DNA from 3 places in the Acidovorax sp. 107 genome. Region 3 is predicted to be linked to each of the others. Evidence: predicted binding sites of a transcription regulator. Region 3 holds the regulator's gene; each other region holds the start of a gene.
What was found. The regulator FNR, encoded in region 3, switches genes on or off when oxygen is low (the NO sensors DNR and NnrR bind a similar motif). The targets are predictions, from matches to a motif close to TTGATNNNNATCAA.
Positions count from the first base shown of each region.

Region 1: a site for FNR is predicted at 1,228-1,241, ahead of cobA (uroporphyrinogen-III C-methyltransferase). Genes of this name have one in related genera too.
Region 2: a site for FNR is predicted at 1,135-1,148, ahead of C8C99_RS15685 (universal stress protein). Genes of this name have one in related genera too.

Region 1 is NZ_QBTZ01000001.1:2,332,338-2,334,585, reverse strand. Features, by position in the region: gene C8C99_RS10960 (cytochrome D1 domain-containing protein) at 1-1,099, opposite strand, end outside; gene cobA (uroporphyrinogen-III C-methyltransferase) at 1,304-2,122, shown strand; gene C8C99_RS10950 (U32 family peptidase) at 2,184-2,248, opposite strand, start outside.
Region 2 is NZ_QBTZ01000001.1:3,364,862-3,367,109, forward strand. Features, by position in the region: gene C8C99_RS15680 (fasciclin domain-containing protein) at 15-470, opposite strand; gene C8C99_RS15685 (universal stress protein) at 659-1,081, opposite strand; gene C8C99_RS15690 (metallophosphoesterase) at 1,195-2,040, opposite strand; gene C8C99_RS15695 (LysR family transcriptional regulator) at 2,067-2,248, opposite strand, start outside.
Region 3 is NZ_QBTZ01000001.1:1,051,868-1,054,115, reverse strand. Features, by position in the region: gene hemN (oxygen-independent coproporphyrinogen III oxidase) at 1-380, opposite strand, end outside; gene fnr (fumarate/nitrate reduction transcriptional regulator Fnr) at 570-1,292, shown strand; gene C8C99_RS04990 (hypothetical protein) at 1,399-1,692, opposite strand; gene C8C99_RS04985 (FixH family protein) at 1,752-2,030, opposite strand; gene ccoG (cytochrome c oxidase accessory protein CcoG) at 2,095-2,248, opposite strand, start outside.

The sequences.
Region 1 (2,248 bases), 1.3 Mb from region 3:
GCTTGCTCGAATCCCAGCCGCCGTCGTGCAGGAACGGGGCCGAGCCGATTTCGGTGACCTTGAGCGCATCGATGTTGGAATAGTCCACCATCAGCGTCTTGCCAGTTTCCTTCACGTTGACCACGAACTCGGGCTTGAAGTGCGACGCCACGATGGAGGCCACGCGGGGCTCGGGGTGGTATTCCTGCGTGCCCACCACCATGCCGCGGGTGCTGACGATCTTCATCGGTTCCAGCGTGTCGCCGTTCATGATGGTGTACTGGGGCGGCCAGTAGCTGCCGGCAATCGCCAGCTTGTCTTCGTAGCCCTTGAACTTGGAGGTATCCACCGAGCGGGCTTCCAGCCCCACGCGCACTTCGGCGACGTTGTCGGGCTTTTCCATCCACAGGTCGATCATGTTGATCTTGGCATCGCGGCCGATCACGAACAGGTAGCGGCCCGAAGCCGAGGTGCGCGAGATGTGCACCGCGTAGCCGGTCTTGACGATGTTGATGATCTTCTTGGTGTCGCCGTCGATCAGCGCCACCTCGCCGGTGTCGCGCAGCGTGGTCGAGAAGATGTTCTCGATGTTGTAGTTGTTGAGCTTCTTCTTGGGGCGGTCCTTGGGCTCAACGATCACCTTCCAGGTCTTCTTCATGTCGGCCATGCCGAATTCTGGTGGTGTTGGTGGCTCGTGCTGGATGTAGCGCGCCATCAGGTCCACTTCCTGCTCGTTCATCTCGCCGGAGGTCAGCCAGTTGGGCATGCCGGCGGGGGAACCATAGGAGATGAACACCTTGAGGTAGTCCGTGCCCTTGGCGGTCGTGATGTCGGGTGTCAGTGGTTTGCCCGTTGCACCCTTGCGTAGCACGCCATGGCAGCCCGCGCAGCGCTCGAAGTAGGTCTGGCGCGCTTTCTCGAACTCGGCCGCTGTCATGGGCGGCGCCTTGGGGTTGGTGCTCTGGTGCATGGGCTCATTCACCAAAGGGGACCCGCCAGCCTGGTAGTTCATTTCGGGTTGCGAGACTCCCTTGCCTGCCTGTGCCATCACCGAGGTGGCCACGGCCATGGCGGCGGCAGCCAGTGCAAGGTGCTGGACGGTTTTGATTGCTTTCATCATCGGTCCTCTGCGTCATGGAGCAGCGATTGGTTTTCGGCAAGGCGCGGCTGCGCTCTGCGGCCCGGCCAACGGCTGTCCTTCGTCTGGTGCGGGCCTGCGTATCGTCCTGCGGGCGGTGTGCGCTGTCCTTGAACTGGTTCAAGGACGCGCGGGCCTGTGTGTCAGAACAATGCATCACCCCACAGACAACCCGAAGGCCACACGATGAGCTTCATGGACAACCCCCAATGGCTGGAGCCGGTGCGTGGCTCGGCCACCGGTGCCCCGGTGCCCACAGGGCGCGTGACCCTGGTGGGCGCGGGCCCGGGCGACCCTGACCTGCTGACGGTCAAGGCTGCGCGCGTGCTCCGCGAGGCCAGCCTGGTGCTGTACGACCACCTGGTGGGTGAGCAGGTGCTGGACCTGGTGCCTGCCACCGCCGAACGCATCTACGTGGGCAAGGAGTCCTCCCGCCACACGCTGCCGCAGGAGGCCATCATCGACCTGATGTGCCGGCTGGCGCTCAGTGGCAGGCCGCTGGTGCGCCTGAAGGGGGGCGACTGCTACGTGTTCGGGCGCGGTGGAGAGGAAGCGCTGGGCCTGGCGCAGGCAGGCATCCCGTTCGAGGTGGTGCCCGGTATCACGGCAGCGCAGGGGGCGGGCGCCAGTGCGGGCATCCCGCTCACGCACCGCGACCATGCCGGCACCCTGGTACTGGCCACGGGCCACCTGCGCGGCGACAACGACACGGCGCTGGACTGGCCGCTGCTGGCGCGTGCACGCCAGACCGTGGTGTTCTACATGGGCGTCGCCACCCTGCCGACGATCTGCGCCCAGCTCATGGCGCATGGGATGCCGGCCGACACACCAGCGGCCATTGTGGAACGCGCAACGCTGCCCGGGCAGCGCTGCCTCACGGGCACCCTGGCGTCGCTGCCCGGTGTGGCCGCCAGCCAGGCGGTCCAGGCGCCAGCCTTGGTGATCGTGGGTGGTGTGGTGGCGCTGCAGCCGTTGCTCGCGCAGGGCATGGCCTGCGCGGAGTGAGGGGAGGGCGGAGGGCGCTTTAGGGGCAATCCTGGCCCTGGGGTGGGGCTGCCGCCCGCCTTCAGCGCGTGGGCGCTGCGGGTGCGGGTCGGGTGCGGTAGAAGGTCAACGGCACGCCGGACTCTT
Region 2 (2,248 bases), 2.3 Mb from region 3:
GTGGTGCCGGTGGCTTACTTGGGCATCAGCACCGTGTCGATCGCATGGATCACGCCGTTGCTGGCGGCCACGTCGGTGGCAATGACCTTGGACTGGTCGACCATCACGCCCATGCTCGTGCTCACTGTGAGTTCCTGGCCTTGCACGGTCTTGACCTTGCCGGCCTTCACGTCGCTGGCCATGACCTTGCCGGGCACCACGTGGTAGGTCAGCACCTTGGTCAATGCGGCCTTGTCGGCCAGCAGGCCGTCCAGCGTGGCCTTGGGGATCTTGGCGAACGCTTCGTCGGTAGGGGCAAACACCGTGAACGGGCCGGGGCCCTTGAGGGTGTCCACCAGACCGGCGGCCTGCACGGCGGCCACCAGGGTCTTGAAGTTGCCCGCCTTCACGGCGGTATCGACGATGTCTTGCGCCATGGTGCTGAAGGTGGCGCCTGCGGTCAGAGCGAGTGCAATCAGGGTCTTCTTCATGGGTCGTTCCTCTCGGTTTCGATGGAATTGACACGCCAAGATGGGCGTGGCGCGAATGTATAACCATTTGGTACAAAAGTAAACTTATTGGTTATTCAATAACCACTTAGTCGTAACGAGATGAAAAAAAGCCCTGCAAGGCAGGGCTTTTGGATGGTGTTGCGCGGTTGCGCAGCGGAGCTGGACGTTCAGCGAACGATCAGCAGCGGCACCTTGCTGTGCGCCAGCACCTGGGTGGTCACCGAGCCCATCACCAGCGTGGCGATGGCGCCATGGCCGTGCGAACCCATGACCAGCAGGTCGAACTTGCCGGTGTCTGCCACCTTGGCGATGGTTTCGCCCACCGTGCCGACCTTGACGCTGCGCTTGGCATCCACGCCGTGGCGGCCCAGGAACTTGCACACAGGGGCGAGGATTTTTTCGGCTTCTTCGGCGTGGTAGTTGTCCACCACTTCCTTGCCCAGCGCGGCGCGGGCGCGGGGAGGCAGCGGGGCCTGCACCGTCAGTACGGTGTAGGTGTGGGTGCCGCCCAGCAGTTCTTCGTGGGTGGCCAGGTAGGCCAGCATTTTCTTGGTGTAGGCGCTGCCATCGACAGCAAGCAGGATATTCATGGTGTTCTCCGAAAAGGGATGGGGCAGACTACTCTGCGCGGGTGCCTGTTGTCTTGACCTGGGTCATGTTGTTCTGTTCGGCGCGTGGCGGATTCGTACGAACCGCATGCTGATCATACGGTGACCACGCAGCGCGGCTGAAACGCTGCCTGCTCGCCCTTGCGTGCGTAACCCAGCGGGTTGGCCACCACCCGGCACTGCCAGGGCGATCCGTCGCTGCGCTGACCCTGCGCGGTGTAGTCGCTGGGCGCATGCAGGTGGCCATGCAGCCACAGCGGGGTGTGCATCAGCAGGTCGTCCAGTGCGTTGCAAAACCCTGCTGTGCCGGGCACCAGGCCGTAGCGGGGGTCGGCGCTGCGCAGGCTGGGTGCAAAGTGGGTGACGACCACGGTGGGGCCGTCAAACGGCTGCTGCAGCACATCGCGCAGCCACTGCTGGCAGACCAGCGCCTGCTCGCGCATGGGCTCGGCCAGAAACGGCTCTGTGTGGCGCGTGCCACCGGTCTTGCGCAGGTAGAAGTTGGCCGCGCGAAAGGCCTTGTCCCGCAGCTTGAGCCGGCGCGTGAGGTCGGTCGTGCCCTCATGGTCGGCCAGTGCGTCGAAATCGCTCCACAGCGTCGTGCCCACAAAACGCACGCCTTGCAGCACCAGGGCTTCACGCTCCAGCCACGCAATGCCCAGGCGCTCGCAGGTCTGGCGCAGGCGCAGGTGCGCGGCATCGAAGTCCTGGGCGTCGTACTCATGGTTGCCGGGCACAAACAGCACAGGGGTCGGCCAGCCCCCATGCTGGGGCAGCGGCGAAAACCGGGCCAGGCCGAAGTCGTCGTCGCCCAGCTGGGAGCCTTGCTGGTAGGAGCCCACATCCCCCGCCAGCACCAGCACATCGGCGCCGGGGGCGGGTTCGGGCACAAAGTGCGGGTGAGCCTCCAGGTGGAGGTCAGAGAGAAGCTGGATATTCATCAGACTGGAGGGCAGATGGGTGCAGTCTACGGCGTGCCGTGCAGGTCCTTCCCAGGGAAGGTGCGCCGCGCTGACCGCGCAAGGGCCTGCAGCAGCCAGGTCATCGCGGCCTGCTGGGGGCCGCGGCGGCGCCACAGGGCGTCTACGTGTACGGCGGGAACGTCCAGCGGCAGGGCCCGTTGCACCAGGGCGTCGGCAATGCCGGTCA
Region 3 (2,248 bases):
CGCAAGCCAGCGTCCGAGAGAAAGGTGGGCGTTCCGCCGCCAAAGTGCAACTGACTGACCACCTGCCCCACCCCGCAGTGGGCCGTGTGCAGGTCAATCTCACGGCTCAGATAGCGCAAGTAGACGTCAGCACGGTCATGGTGCTTGGTAATGATCTTGTTACAAGCGCAGTAGTAACACAGCGATTCGCAAAACGGAATGTGCACGTACAAAGACAGCGGCATGGCCTTGGCCACCGTGCCTGAACGGCGTTGCTCCAGCGCCAGCACATAGTCTTCCTCACCGAACGCCTCCACAAAACGGTCGGCCGTTGGATACGATGTATAACGGGGCCCTGGCACGTCAAAACGGCGCAGAAGATCTTGCGAAACAGCAGTCATGGGAGAATTTCCTTGCGTACACCTTGACTGTGCCGTAGGCTCCAGGACACGTCCTTGACCTGCATCAAGTGAACCCATCGGCCATACGGCGACAATTTGATGAAGGTCAGCCGCTGGCCCGCGCCATGCTCAAATGTCCATGCGCGGCAAGCGCGATATGCCCGGCCACCAACCCAAGTCCAAGTGCTTATGAATCCGCTCACCATCAAAGTCGCCTGCTCCAACTGCAACCTTCGGGAGTTGTGCATGCCTGTGGGCCTGAATGAAGAACAGCTGCAGCGTATCGACGAGGTCGTTGCTGTGCGTCGCAAGGTCAAGCGTGGCGGCACCTTGTTCCGCAATGGCGAATCCTTCACATCCCTTTATGCGATCCGCACAGGATTCTTCAAGACCTGCGTGGCCACCGAAGATGGTCGCGACCAAGTCACGGGGTTTCAGATGGCGGGCGAGATCATCGGGCTGGACGGCATCGTCAATGACCACCACACCTGCGATGCGGTGGCACTGGAAGACGCCGAGGTCTGTGTCATGCCTTTCGACCGTATCGAAGAGCTGTCACGTGAAGTCACGGCCCTGCAGCACCATGTGCACAAGATCATGAGCCGCGAGATTGTGCGCGAGCATGGCGTGATGCTGCTGCTCGGCAGCATGCGCGCAGAAGAGCGTCTGGCAGCCTTCTTGCTGAACCTCGTACAGCGCCTGCATGCGCGGGGCTTCTCGCAGTCCGAGCTGGTGCTGCGCATGACGCGAGAAGAGATTGGCAGCTACCTAGGCCTCAAGCTCGAAACGGTCAGCCGCACGTTCTCCAAGTTTGTGGAGGAAGGTATCGTGGAGGTCAAGCAGCGCCATGTCCGCATCCTCGACACCGATGCCCTGCGGCGCATTGTGAATAGCCAGCAAACCTGCCACTGAGCAACGGCGGCACTCGCCCAGAGCCGGGCACTACACCAGGTTCGTGCAGTGCTGGCTCATTGCCGCCGGGCACGCAACGCGAGCCCAGACAGGCAACCGACAAAGTTCAGGAGCAAGAAGATGTCTTGCGGCAATCGTCGGGCCGCTCCGCATTGGGCACCGGACACCGGTTGACCTCAAAGGGTGACATGGACAGCAGTGTCGTCAGTGCGCTGGTGGCCATGGTGATGGCCCAGAACGCAAAAAAAGCAAGGGTGTAGACACCCTCCCTCGAAAACGCCAGAGGCTGCCCGAACCAGTGCAGGTCCTGGGGGTCCACCATGGCAAAAACAAGCATCTCCAGCACGCCCGCCATCAAGAAGGCGGGCCAGGCAATCCACATCAGGCGTTGCGTCCACATATCGATTTTGTCTCCTGGTGCTGCATGCGGTCACGCTCAGGCGTGAGACCGCAGGGTTGTCAGCGTGGTTGGTCCTGGACCGGGGTGGCCGCATGGTTGCGGGCCTTGAGGGCCGGCGCCAGACTCTTACCTGGAGCGACCAGGGTCTTGTTGATCTCGATACCCTGGCGGTAGTAGTCCTCGGCCACCACGGGATCGGGCCGCGAAATCGCGAGCCACAGGGTTACAAAGCCGGCCACGATCACGATCGCAGGCCCGGCAATCACCAGCCACACGTGGCCAAACTTCCACCAGGGCGGGGAAACTGCCGGCGTAGCGATGGCAGGGTTTGAAGGCATGGCGCTCTACTCCTCAACAAATTCGATCAAAGTGCGGTCCTGACGGGCCGCTCCGGGACGCCGCTCAGCGCGGCACGAGAAATACGGATTTTTCCGTCACATGGGTGGCAGCCCCTACGGCCTGCACGTCAAACTGGACCGCGTGCGATCCCGGCGTGGCCGAGCCATACGGAATCTGCAGGCGCACAGCCACCCAGCGGGACTCTGCAGGCCCAATA